DNA from 3 places in the Streptomyces sp. NPDC002742 genome. Region 2 is predicted to be linked to each of the others. Evidence: riboswitches for the same ligand, from Rfam matches in the RefSeq annotation. Region 2 holds a riboswitch; each other region holds the start of a gene.

Region 1 (4,248 bases), on a different contig from region 2:
ATAGGGCAGACCGGTGAGCGCGTAGAGGACCATGACATCTCCAGGCAGGGGAAGCTGGCCGTGCCTTGTGGCGAGGGGCACGAGAGTCCAGACACCTGCCTGGGTACTGCCTGGCCGACGCCAGCGTGCTGCGGGCCGAGCCCGACGCGTTCGGGCCGGTCGTCTCCGACCCCACCGTCTCCCGCCTGGTTGACCCGCTCGCCTGGTCCGGGCCCCGTGCCCTGGAGGCGATCCGCCGGGCCAGGGTCGAAGTGCGGGACCGGGTCTGACAGTTGGCCGGTGAGCGGGTCCCGCAACCAGGAGCGTGACCTACAGATCGAGGTTGACGCAGCCATCGAGACCTGACTGGCGAGGCCTGGGACGTTCGTGAGGAGTCAATTGACTATGGTGCCAACTATCCCGCTTTTGTGCCAACTAAAAAGCCTCGCCACACACGGCGCTACCGCCGCACCCGGGGCATCCCCAGCCCGATCCACGAGATGATCTCCCGCTGGATCTCGTTGTTGCCGCCGCCGAACGTGAAGATCACTGCCGATCGGTAGCCGCGTTCGAGTTCGCCGTGCAGGACGGCGCCCGCGGAGCCCTCCTTGAGGACGCCGGGGGCCGCGACGATCTCCATCAGCCAGGCGTACGCGTCCCGGCGCGCCTCGGAGCCGTACACCTTGACGGCGGAGGCGTCCTGCGGGGTGAGCGTGCCCTCCTGGACGGCGTTCACCATCCGCCAGTTGAGGAGTTTCATGGCGTCCAGTTTGGTGTGCGTCCGGGCGAGGAGGCGGCGCACCCAGGGGAGGTCGACGACGCGGCGGCCGTCGGCGAGTTTGGTCTCCGCCGCCCAGCGCTGGACGTCGTGCAGGGCGCGGATGGCCATGGTGCCGTGTGCGGCGAGGGTGACGCGCTCGTGGTTGAGCTGGTTGGTGATCAGCCGCCAGCCCTTGTTCTCCTCGCCGACCCGGCGCGTGGCGGGGACGCGGATGTTCTCGTAGTAGCTCGCGGTGGTGTCGTGCGAGGCGAGCGTGTTGATGATGGTGCACGAATAGCCGGGATCGGAGGTCGGCACGAGGAGCATGGTGATGCCCTTGTGGGGCGGGGCGTCCGGATCGGTGCGGACCGCGAGCCAAACCCAGTCGGCCGTGTCGCCGTTGGTCGTCCAGATCTTCTGGCCGTCGACCGTGTAGTGGCCGGTCTCCTCGTCGCCTTCCCGTACGGCCCTGGTCCTGAGCGCGGCGAGGTCCGTCCCGGCGTCGGGCTCGCTGTAGCCGATCGCGAAGTCGAGTTCACCGGAGAGGATCTTCGGCAGGAAGTACGACTTCTGCTCCTCCGTACCGAACCGCATGATCGTCGGTCCGACGGTGTTGAGGGCCATCAGCGGCAGCGGTACTCCCGCCTGGGCCGCCTCGTCGAAGAAGATGAACTGCTCCATCGGGCTCAGGCCGCGCCCGCCGTACTCCTTCGGCCAGCCGACCCCGAGCCAGCCGTCCGCGCCGAGCCGTCGGATCGTCTCGCGGTAGAAGCGCTTCTGCGCCGCCGGATCGCCATAGCGCGCGTAGGCGTTGTCCGGTACCAACTCGGAGAAGTAGACCCGCAGTTCGGTCCGCAACCGCTGCTGCTCCGGCGTGTATTCGAGATGCACGGCGCCTCCTGCCTCCCCGAGCCCGACCTGACGGCGCACACCGTAGAACGTGTTTCAGAAATTGGGAATGCCGATGACGCGGACGCCGGGTCCGCGGGGTGTGGGCGGGCGGGCCTGCGCACGTGAGGGGGCGGTGCCCGGCCGGCCGGGCACCGCCCCCTCACCTGGGCCGGGGTTCCCGGCCGTCGCGGAATATCGTGGCTCGTACGTTTCCCGTCGCCGTCAGTGGCAGGGGAAACCGAGCAGGTGGCGGGCGTCGTGGACCCATTCGTGGACGTTCTCGCCGGACACGAGGGAGGTGGCGCCCTGTTCGGCGCCGACGAAGTAGAGCAGGACCAGCATCAGGATGCCGAAGAAGGCCGCCCAGGGGACGATCGCACCGATCGGCAGCTTCGCGGGAACGGCGGTGGGGGTGACGGTCGGCTGAACGACGGACTGCGCCATGGGGCAGAACCTCCTGGGGAACTCGCGTCCCGGCTCGGTGGTGCACAGGACGACAGCCACGGGTCTGACTTGGCCCGCCTCCACCGCTCCTGGCCGGAGCGACAAGTGCTGGGCTTACAGTGGCGCGACCGTGCCGGATTTCCACCGGGCTTCCGCCGAACCGTCGTCAATATCCACGTGACCGTACCGCGAAGCCGGTTCGGGGCCAAGGGCGCACGCACGGGTGCACCCTGTGCGCCCCGTGCGCCTGGGAACTCGACGACCGCCCTGCCGGACCAGGTGGTTCGCCTCCGACCACGGTCGGCGACGCGCGGGCCCCTGCGCACGAGCCCGGTACATGAGCCCGGCACACGAACCAGGTCCACGAAGCATGAGAGTGATGGCATGACCAGCCGAGTGATCTTGATCTCCGCGGCGATCAGCGAGGCGCTGCGCGAGGCCCGCTTCGACGACGGGAGTCCGGTGGACGCCGCGGGCCTGCGGGCCGCCAGGACGGCGGCCGCCGCGGGTGCCGTGCCGGCCGCGGGCCGCCTGTGGGTCTCCCCCACCGTGCGGTGCCGCCGGACGGCGGTTGCGCTCGGACTCGACGGCGGTGTCGAGGCACCGGAGTTGGCCGGTCTGGACGTGGGCCGCTGGCGCGGCGCGACGCTGGCCGAGGTGAGCGCGAAGGAGCCGGAGGCGGTGGCGCGGTGGCTCGCCGATCCCGCGTCGGCGCCCCACGGCGGCGAGTCGGTGCGGGCGTTCTGCGACCGGGTGGCGGAACGCCTCGACGCGGCGTCGGAGTTCGACGGCCGCACCGTCGCGGTGGTGGAGCCCGAGGTGGTACGAGCCCTGGTGGTACGGGTGCTGGGGGCGCCGGAGTCGGCGTTCTGGCGCGTGGACGTGCCGCCGCTCACCGTCACGGAGTTGAGCGGGCGCGGGGGGCGCTGGAACATCCGCGCCGGACGCCCGCTCGCCGAACCGTCCTGACCAGGGCCGCCGTTGCCCGCACCGTAGATCCCCGACCCGGGCGGCCCTGGTCCTCAGGGGCTTGACGTCCTCAGCGCGGGAATTGACGTCCTCAGCACGGGACTTGACCCGGCCGTCCGGGTGCGGCCCCAGAGCCCCGACCCGGGAGGCCCGCACGTCAGCGCGGAGCACGGGCGGACCGCACCCTCGCCACAGCGCCCTGCCGCGGGGCCGACCTCGTCCTCACCGCGGACTTGACCCGGACCGCCCGGGCCTCACCTCGGAATCCTCTCCCGGGGCGCTTTCGTTCCTCACCGCAGCGTGGCCATGAAGTCCGCGCACGCCTGGGCGCACTCACGGCAGGTCTTCGCGGCGGTCTCCGCGCCGGGGCATCCGTCGAAGGCGTCGGCGCACTCCAGGCAGACGTCACGGCACCACTCCAGCTGCGCGCGGATGCCTCTCTCGTTCTGCTCCAGTTGGCGGGACAGCACATGGCAGGTCGCCTCGCAGACCTCCGCGCACAGGATCCCCGCGCGCCGTGCCGCTTCCTGGTTCTTCGGCCCGTCGGGATCAAGGAGACTCGCGCGCAGCGCACAGGCGTGGGCACACTCGGTGCAGGCCTGGGCGCAGGCGAAGCGATCCTCCAGGAACCGGAAGAGCTCCCGCTGTGATGTCGTCGTCGTCACAACGCGCGGGTTGCCGCGGAGAGTCGGTTCAAACAGCGCGGGACACGGACCTCACGCGCCGGCCGCTTCCCGGGAGATCTGTTCGAACTGCGCGCCCATCGCCTCGGAGAGCGCCTGCGCCGCCGACAACGGGCGCACCATCACGGTGAGTTCGTCGATGCGTCCGTCCTCGTCGAAGTGCAGGAAGTCACAGCCGTTGATCTCCTTGTCACCCACCTTGGCCGTGAAGACCAGCGCGTGGTCACGGCCGTCGGCTCCGGCGATCTCACGGACGTAGCGGAAGTCGCTGAAGACACGCCAGACGCCGCGCAGGATGGCCGCGGTGATCGCCTTGCCCGGGTAGGGCTTGAAGGCGACCGGGCTGGTGAACACGACGTCGTCGGCCAGCAGCTCCTCGACCGCGCCGAGGTCCCCGGCTTCCACGGCCTTGCGGAAGGCGTTCATTGCGCCCACCTCTCTTACTCAACTAATTGATTAGGTGCGGATAAGATTAGTCGTGTGGAGACAGGCCGTCTAGCCTTGTGGGATGGCATTGCGCAA
Region 2 (4,248 bases):
CTGCCCGAAGTGAAACCACCGGTGGTGACACCGGTACGTACGGTGATCGCCCTCTGTCTGCTCGCGCCCTTCGTGGCGATGCTGTGGGTCGGCTCCTACACGAAGACCGACCCGGCGTTCATCGGCATCCCGTTCTTCTACTGGTACCAGTTGCTGTGGGTGCCCCTCTCCACGCTGCTGACCGTGACCGCGTACCTGCTGTGGCGGCATGACCAGCGAGGCCGCACCTCCACCCCAGCTTCCGCCTCCGTCTCCGCGAAGGGAGGTGACGGCGCGTGAACGACGGTGTGAACGGCGTCGCCCTCGGCGTCTTCGTCTTCTTCTTCCTCGCCGTCACGGCCATGGGCTTCCTGGCCGCTCGCTGGCGCAGAGCCGCCGACGAGCACAGCCTCGACGAATGGGGCCTGGGCGGGCGGTCGTTCGGTACCTGGGTGACCTGGTTCCTGCTCGGCGGCGACCTCTACACCGCGTACACCTTCGTCGCCGTGCCCGCGGCGGTCTACGCGGCCGGCGCGGCCGGCTTCTTCGCCGTGCCGTACACGATCCTGGTCTACCCGCTGATCTTCACGTTCCTGCCCCGCCTGTGGTCGGTCTCCCACAAGCACGGCTATGTGACGACCTCGGACTTCGTGCGCGGCCGCTTCGGCTCCAAGAGCCTGTCCCTCGCCGTGGCGGTCACCGGCATCCTGGCCACCATGCCGTACATCGCGCTCCAACTCGTCGGCATCCAGGCCGTACTCGACGTGATGGGCGTGGGCGGCGGGGAGAGCAGCAACTGGTTCGTCAAGGACCTGCCGCTCCTCATCGCCTTCGGCGTGCTGGCCGCGTACACCTACTCCTCGGGCCTGCGGGCCCCCGCCCTGATCGCGTTCGTGAAGGACACCCTGATCTACATCGTGATCGCGGTGGCCATCATCTACATCCCGATCAAGCTGGGCGGCTTCGACGAGATCTTCAAGGCGGCGAGCGCCAAGTACACGGCCGCGGGTGCCGGGGGGCTCGTCCCCGCCGAGGCGGGGCAGTGGACGTACGCCACCCTCGCGCTCGGCTCGGCGCTGGCGCTGTTCATGTATCCGCACTCGGTCACCGCGACGCTGTCCGGCCGCAGCCGGGAGGTGATCCGCCGCAACACCACGATCCTGCCGCTGTACTCGCTGATGCTGGGCCTGCTCGCCCTGCTCGGGTTCATGGCGATCGCGGCCGGCGTGAAGGTCACCAACGGCCAGCTCGCCATCCCCCAGCTCTTCGAGAACATGTTCCCCGACTGGTTCGCGGGGGTGGCCTTCGCCGCGATCGGCATCGGCGCGCTCGTCCCGGCGGCCATCATGTCGATCGCGGCCGCGAATCTGTTCACCCGCAACATCTACAAGGACTTCATCAACCCGGCCGCCACCCCGCGGCAGGAGACCAAGGTCTCCAAGCTGGTCTCGCTGCTGGTGAAGGTGGGCGCGCTGGTCTTCGTCCTGACCATGGACAAGACCGTCGCGATCAACTTCCAGCTGCTGGGCGGCATCTGGATCCTGCAGACCTTCCCGTCGCTGGTCGGCGGGCTGTTCACCCGCTGGTTCCACCGCTGGGCGCTGCTGGGCGGCTGGGCGGTCGGCATGCTCTACGGCACGATCGCCGCCTACGGTGTGGCCTCGCCGACCCAGAAGCACTTCGGCGGCAGCTCGAAGGAGATCCCGGGCATCGGGGAGATCGGCTACATCGGCCTGACCGCGTTCGTCCTGAACGTGACCGTGGCCGTCGTCCTCACGTTCGCCCTCAGGGCGTTCAAGGCGCCGGACGGCATCGACGAGACCTCGCCCGGGGACTACACGGCCGACGCGGGAGACCCGGGCGTCGAGACGGAGCTCCCGCCCGCCACGGCGGACGCGAGCCACTAGCCACCAGGCACCAGGCACCAGGCACCAGGCACCAGGCACGAACGACGCCACAGCGCCGTAGGACGGGCCGCCGGACGAAAACCGGCGGCCCGTCGCCGTACGAGGCACCCGGCAGGGGAGGCTCTCGTGTACGAGCGCGTAGGTTTCACCCGCGCCCCCGACCGCGACTGGTGCCCGTTTCCGGAGCTCGACGACATCCGGCTGCTCACCTACGAGTTGGCGATCCGGCACGCTCCGTAGTACTCCCGGACACCGACCCGACACAACATGTGGGGGCACTCCCGGAGCCCGGCACAAGATGTATGCTCATGTCGCTGTCACCGCAGGGGAATCCGGTGCGAATCCGGAACTGTCCCGCAACGGTGTACTTGTATGTGTTCGCGTCTTCGTGTGCCCGTACTCGCGTCAGTCCGAGGACCTGCCGACAGCGCGCCCCGGCCGTCCGGCCCGGGTGCCGACGACGTCCGGGCCTCGCGGAATGGGCCGGTGGACGCGGTGCGTGCTGCCCTGAAGCGCTCCCGTGTGCCCCGCTCCTCCCCCGCCGGGCCCCGTGCCGAGCGAGGGAGATCCCCACGTGACCATCGCGCCAGCCGATCCGGCTTCAGTGACCGCGCAGCAGGCCCGGGTGGAGACCGAAGGTCCCGGAGCCGCGCTGCTGCGGACCCTGACGGACCTCACCGCCGACCTCACCGACGCCGACCCCGGCCGGGTCGCCGCCGCGGCGCTGCGCGGCCGGTCCGCCCGCGCCGACGAGGCCGAGCTGCGCGAACTGGCCACGGAGGCGGCCGCGGGGCTCATCTCCGAGGACCCCGCCTACTCCCGGCTGGCCGCCCGCCTGCTCACGGTGAGCATCGCCGCGGAGGCCGCGTCCCAGGGCGTCACGACCTTCTCCGAGTCGGTCGCCGTCGGCCACCAGGAGGGTCTGATCGCCGACCGCACGGCCGCGTTCGTCCGGCTGCACACGGCCCGCCTCGACGCGCTCATCGACTCCGAGGGCGACGACCGCTTCGGCTACTTCGGGCTGCGCACGCTGCACAGCCGCTATCTGCTCCGGCACCCGATCACCCGCAAGGTCGTCGAGACGCCCCAGCACTTCATGCTCCGGGTGGCCTCCGGTCTCGCCGAGGACGACACGGCCCGTTCCGTGGACGAAGTCGCCGCGCTCTACCGGCTCATGAGCCGCCTCGACTACCTCCCGTCCTCCCCCACGCTCTTCAACTCCGGTACGCGGCACCCGCAGATGTCGTCCTGCTACCTCCTCGACTCCCCACTGGACGAGCTGGACTCCATCTACGACCGCTACCACCAGGTGGCCCGCCTGTCGAAGCACGCGGGCGGCATCGGACTGTCGTACTCCCGCATCCGGTCGCGCGGTTCACTGATCCGCGGCACCAACGGACACTCCAACGGCATCGTCCCGTTCCTGAAGACCCTCGACGCCTCGGTCGCCGCGGTGAACCAGGGCGGCCGGCGCAAGGGCGCGGCCGCGGTCTACCTGGAGACCTGGCACTCCGACATCGAGGAGTTCCTGGAGCTGCGCGACAACACCGGTGAGGACGCCCGGCGTACGCACAACCTGAACCTGGCGCACTGGATCCCGGACGAGTTCATGCGCCGGGTGAACGAGGACGGCGTCTGGTCGCTCTTCTCCCCCGCGGACGTGCCGGAACTGGTCGACCTGTGGGGCGACGAGTTCGATGCCGCCTACCGCAAGGCCGAGGAGGCGGGCCTCGCCAGGAAGACCATCCCGGCCCGCGACCTGTACGGCCGCATGATGCGCACCCTCGCGCAGACCGGCAACGGCTGGATGACCTTCAAGGACGCCGCCAACCGCACCGCCAACCAGACGGCGGAGCCGGGCCACACCGTCCACTCCTCGAACCTGTGCACCGAGATCCTGGAGGTCACGGACGACGGGGAGACCGCGGTCTGCAACCTGGGCTCGGTCAACCTGGGCGCGTTCGTGGTCGGCCAGGACATCGACTGGGAGCGGCTCGACGAGACCGTGCGCACCGCGGTGACCTTCCTCGACCGCGTCGTCGACATCAACTTCTACCCGACCGAGCAGGCGGGCCGCTCCAACGCCAAGTGGCGTCCGGTCGGCCTCGGCGCGATGGGCCTCCAGGACGTCTTCTTCAAGCTGCGGCTGCCCTTCGACTCGCCCGAGGCCCGCGCGCTGTCCACCCGGATCGCCGAGCGCATCATGCTCGCCTCCTACGAGGCCTCCGCGGACCTCGCCGAGCGCAACGGCCCGCTCCCCGCCTGGGAGAAGACCCGCACCGCCCGTGGCGTGCTGCACCCGGACCACTTCGACGTCGAGCTGAACTGGCCGGAGCGCTGGGCCGCCCTGCGGCAGCGGATC
Region 3 (4,248 bases), on a different contig from region 2:
TGCCGCCGCCCATCGAGCCAGCCCGGCCATGGCCAAGGGGGCCACCACGAGGGCCACAAAGCTGCCGATCATCGATTCTGTCGTCTCTTCGCTGTGTTTGATTGATGTGAGTGAACGAAGAGTACGAGCGCTGCCAGAGACTCTGGCCCCGGGGGTGACCCCGTGGTGCCTCGTCCGAGTTCATCGGATGACGCGAACCTCGCCCTTCCCGCGGAGACCGCCGCACCATGATGACCGCGAGGGCGGCCGACAGGATGTACGACGAGGTCCCTCGTACCCCTCGGATCGGGTGAACGGGTACTGGCAACAGCCACGGCACCACTGATCAGGGGCCCGCCAACCGGCCCTTCAGCGACTGTCAGACAGCTCCTGACCAGCGGAAACCTGAAGTCGCCGACGTCGAACGGTTGGTGCACCTATCGCCCGAGCCAGGCCTGAAAGCGCCTGTGCACTTCACCGCAATGACCATCGCCTGATGCGTGGACGTTGTCTGGGGTGAAAATGGAGCCGTAGGGGCCGGAGTTGAGCGCACAAGCTTCTCGGACAGGCTGCAGAGCGTAGTAGCCGAATGCGACCAGTGCCACGACCAGCAGGGTGGACAGCAGGTAGCGGCGGACTGTCGGGGAAGGCACGACGTGATCCTGCTGACGCTTCACAAACACCCGTTGGGCGGCGTGGTGACAGCGGTGCTTCCTCCAACCTCACCGGAGAGACTGTCAGATGCAATGGCGGCAGCATCGTGTACGGGAAATGCTTGTGTCCACTCCGACGGCATCGACCTCACCGATGCATCCGCCGCCACCGCCATCGGCCTGGGTCGCCGGGTCTGCGAACGCCTCGACCGCCCCCAGCGCGCCGTACCACCCCTCGGCCGGTCCCCTGCGAATCGACCAGAACACCAGCACGTTCATCCCGTACCCCGTACCCCGTGACCGATCGCACGAACTGACGGTACGACGGACTTGATAGCCTCATCAGGCCAGTTGAGCCTCATCCGAGGCCAGGGAATCCGGTGCGAATCCGGAACTGACGCGCAGCGGTGAGGGGAACGGGCGGGGCACGCGAGCCACTGGGAGACCGGGAAGGCGCCCCGTCCGGACGAACCCGAGTCCGAAGACCTGCTGGCACCTCCGCGCCCCGGCGCGGAGGACATCCACAGTCCAGGCTCCGCGTACGAGCCCTGACCCCGAGGTCTGCCCGTGCTCCCCACCCCCGCCCGTCACGCCAAACCCGCCGTGCCGGTCACCGTCTGCGGCGGCCCGAAGAACGACACCGAGGACGCGACGAAGTCCGCCGCTGCGGGCTACCGGGCGCCGTGCCGCGTCGTCGTCTGCCGGGACTGCTGCTGTGGAAGCCCGAAAGTCGCCGGAGTGGATCACGCCCAGCAGACGGCACGCCTGGCCGAGAGCGCACCGGTGCGCATCGCGGCTTGCCTCGGCGTGTGCGAACACGCCAACGTGATCGTCGTCCAGCCCTCCGCCGCCGCACGTGCCGCGGGCGCCCGCCCGGTCTGGCTCGGCCTCGTCAACGACCGCGATGCCACGGACGACATCGCCGCCTGGGCCAAAGCCGGCGGCCCCGGCGTCGCCCCCTGCCCCGACATCCTCGACCTCTACGTCTTCACCCCGCCCCGGAGGGCGCGATGAGCGCGAAAGCCGGCCTGGTTGACGCCTTTTCCCTGGTCCGTCATCAATGCTGGGGCGGCAGTGTTATTGCGCGCCTGGTGAACTGATGACGATCCGAATTGTTGCGGTGATGCACCACGATGTGACAACTCGTGATGTCGTCGATCCCTGACAGGGAAAGCCACGCAGCCGGTCACGCATCGTCCGGGAGTGGTTCGCCGGTCTCCAGGAGCGACTTCATGCTTGCCACCACGTTCGGCCAGCCCTGGCTGACCATCTCGGCCAGGCTCGATCCGGGCTCGAATCCGTCGTGTACGACGGTGAGCTTCACGACCTGCGCGGCGGTCTCCTCGATCGTGAAGGTGACCTTCGAGCAGGCCTCGCCGGACAGCTTGGCGAGCAACTCCTCGTCCCAGTCGAAGCGCTTGGCCAGCTCCGGGGTGATGGCGTGCCAGGTGTAGGAGAGCCGGCTGTAGGGCTCGGCCTCCAGCACGACCTGCTTCGGGTCGCTGATCTGCACGCCGTGGTTGTCCCAGGTCATCGGTGAGCCGACGGACCAGTCCGTGGCGAACTCCGTGGACCAGTAGCGGCGGGTGAAGGCGGGCTCGGTCAACGCCTGCCAGAGTTTTTGCGGGGTGGTGCGGATGTAGGTGGTGTAGACGAAGGTCGGCGCGTCCATCGCGGTCTCCTCCAGGGCGAGTTTCAGGTCCGCCAGGGCTTGGACCCTGGTCCGGTCGTAGCGGCTGATCCACCGGTGAGCGATCTCGTGCACGGGCGCTGCGTTGAGGTAGTGCAGCTTCTCCCGGCCCCGCCGCGCGGTGGTGACGAGCCCGGCCTCCTCCAGTACCGCGAGGTGCTTGCTGACGGACTGCCGGGCCATGTCGAGTCCTGTACACAACTCGCGCAGGGTCTGCCCGTTGTGTGCGTTGAGCGAGTCGAGCAGTGCGCGCCGCGTCGGATCGGCCAGTGCCTTGAACACCTCGTCCATGCCCGTCCCCGTACCCAGGCCACCGCCTGTCGATATGCAGCCTTCCAGCTGCCTTTAATTTAGGCAGCCAATAGGCTGCATGTCAAGGCCAGCCCCGCAGCCGGACGAGGGTCGCGGGGCCACCGTTCGGCGGTGCCGAGGCCGAACGAGTTCGCCTGGATACGTATGGACGAAGCACGCGGGAGGGCATCAGGACATCTGGTCCCTGGAGGAACGCGACATCGATGTCTCGGCGCCGCCGACCTGGCCCGATCGCCCGCGCCGTGAAGCGCGGTGAAGCGCGGTGAAGCGCGGTGAAGCGCGGTGAAGCGCGACTGAGGATGCTGCGGTACCGGCCGGAGGTGATCGACGGCTACCTGGCGGGCACTGGCTTGGTCCTCAACCCATAGTCAGCGTTGGGGATCTGGTCGAGGTGACCACATGGATGCGGCCGCTTTGCCTGTGTGTCGCACCTGGTCAGCGGTCAGGCGCCGCAGGTCCCAGATCAACTCGGCCACGCCGACCGCCGCCGGCTCCTGTGCGTGGGGCTCCTCGGAAGGCGGGCCGCCGGTCAGGGCGCCCAGGTCGCCAGCGGGAATGCCCAGCACGGTCCCGAAATCGGCCACGAGGTCGGGGGTCAGCTCCTTGCGACCGGCGCCCACCATTCCGTACGTGGACGCGGACCAGTACCGGCCGGTCAGGGAGTGGAAGACCCTGGCGATGCCCATCCAATGCAGGTTCCTGTATCTGAGCATCCGGACGAGCAGGGCCCCGGGCGGCCCAGGGGGCGGGACATCGACCCGCGGGAACGCCGGTGACTGCACGACCTTCCGCTGCGGCAACGACCGGACGAGGTGGCGCAACTCGCTCTTCTTCTCCGATGGGAGCTCTACGGCACGTCTCACGACCTGTGGTACCCACCTGCTGGCCTCTGCGTCCACGGGGGCAAGGTCGTCCGGAACCGTCGCCCCCGCGATCACGAATACGTCTGCGGCATGGAGACCGAGTGCGGGTCCGAGCTGTCGGAGCAGGGCTGGGCTCGGCGCGATGCCGGCGAAGACCCTTTGGAGCTCGGGTTCGGGGACTCCGGATTGCCGTGCCAGGGTGCCGATGTCCAGCTTCCTGTGATCCAGCAACCTTGCCAGGAGCACACCGAAGCCTGGATATCCCGTCATGCCGCCAGCGTAGAAGGGGGATCACTCACCTGTCCGCTGGTTCAGACGGCATCGGGCAGGGCGAACCCCGTCGCCAAGGCGTCGGCCGGACTGCCGACGCCGCGCGTGACCTCGCAAAAGGCCCCGCGATGGAGCTAGGGGCATGCCGGTCCGGGGATTCGGCGTGCTGCTGATGGTTCGGTAATCGCTGTCGGCGGCCCGCTACTCGTAGCGGTACTTCAGCGAATCCGCCTCCGTCTGCTCGATGTCGGCGATCGTCAGCTCCGGCATCCGCAGCTGGGCCAGCGTCACCTCGGCCGAGGTCGGCTGGGCGTCCGCCGACAGCCACTGGTCCGGCTTCCAGGCCCCGCTGCGCAGGAGTGCCTTGGGGCAGTGCGGGTAGACCTCCTCGATTCCCAGCACCAGCGCACTGGCCGGCGGTTTGCCCACGGCGGTCAGCTGAGACAGCAGCTCCGGGCGGGTGGAGACGCAGGCCCGGCCG

Evidence for each region. A riboswitch is a leader RNA that binds a small molecule or an ion and turns the genes downstream of it on or off. The one in region 2 is predicted to bind cobalamin.
Region 1: linked by a shared signal. The riboswitch ahead of ACFYW8_RS04175 (CbtB-domain containing protein) and the one ahead of ACFYW8_RS14205 (ribonucleoside-diphosphate reductase subunit alpha) in region 2 are both predicted to bind cobalamin.
Region 3: linked by a shared signal. The riboswitch ahead of ACFYW8_RS42970 ((2Fe-2S) ferredoxin domain-containing protein) and the one ahead of ACFYW8_RS14205 (ribonucleoside-diphosphate reductase subunit alpha) in region 2 are both predicted to bind cobalamin.

Annotation. Positions count from the first base shown of each region.
Region 1 is NZ_JBIAQF010000002.1:308,796-313,043, reverse strand. Features, by position in the region: partial or broken gene ACFYW8_RS04185 (IS1380 family transposase) at 96-266, shown strand; gene ACFYW8_RS04180 (acyl-CoA dehydrogenase family protein) at 440-1,630, opposite strand; gene ACFYW8_RS04175 (CbtB-domain containing protein) at 1,853-2,074, opposite strand; cobalamin riboswitch at 2,112-2,274, opposite strand; gene ACFYW8_RS04170 (histidine phosphatase family protein) at 2,459-3,043, shown strand; gene ACFYW8_RS04165 (ferredoxin) at 3,334-3,708, opposite strand; gene ACFYW8_RS04160 (nuclear transport factor 2 family protein) at 3,760-4,152, opposite strand; gene ACFYW8_RS04155 (PadR family transcriptional regulator) at 4,235-4,248, shown strand, end outside.
Region 2 is NZ_JBIAQF010000007.1:88,754-93,001, forward strand. Features, by position in the region: gene ACFYW8_RS14195 (DUF3311 domain-containing protein) at 1-279, shown strand, start outside; gene mctP (monocarboxylate uptake permease MctP) at 276-1,886, shown strand; cobalamin riboswitch at 2,182-2,327, shown strand; gene ACFYW8_RS14205 (ribonucleoside-diphosphate reductase subunit alpha) at 2,461-4,248, shown strand, end outside.
Region 3 is NZ_JBIAQF010000048.1:19,911-24,158, forward strand. Features, by position in the region: gene ACFYW8_RS42960 (hypothetical protein) at 1-72, opposite strand, end outside; partial or broken gene ACFYW8_RS42965 (short-chain fatty acyl-CoA regulator family protein) at 759-966, shown strand; cobalamin riboswitch at 964-1,141, shown strand; gene ACFYW8_RS42970 ((2Fe-2S) ferredoxin domain-containing protein) at 1,371-1,646, shown strand; gene ACFYW8_RS42975 (ArsR/SmtB family transcription factor) at 1,819-2,613, opposite strand; gene ACFYW8_RS42980 (hypothetical protein) at 3,003-3,767, opposite strand; gene ACFYW8_RS42985 (MSMEG_1061 family FMN-dependent PPOX-type flavoprotein) at 3,969-4,248, opposite strand, start outside.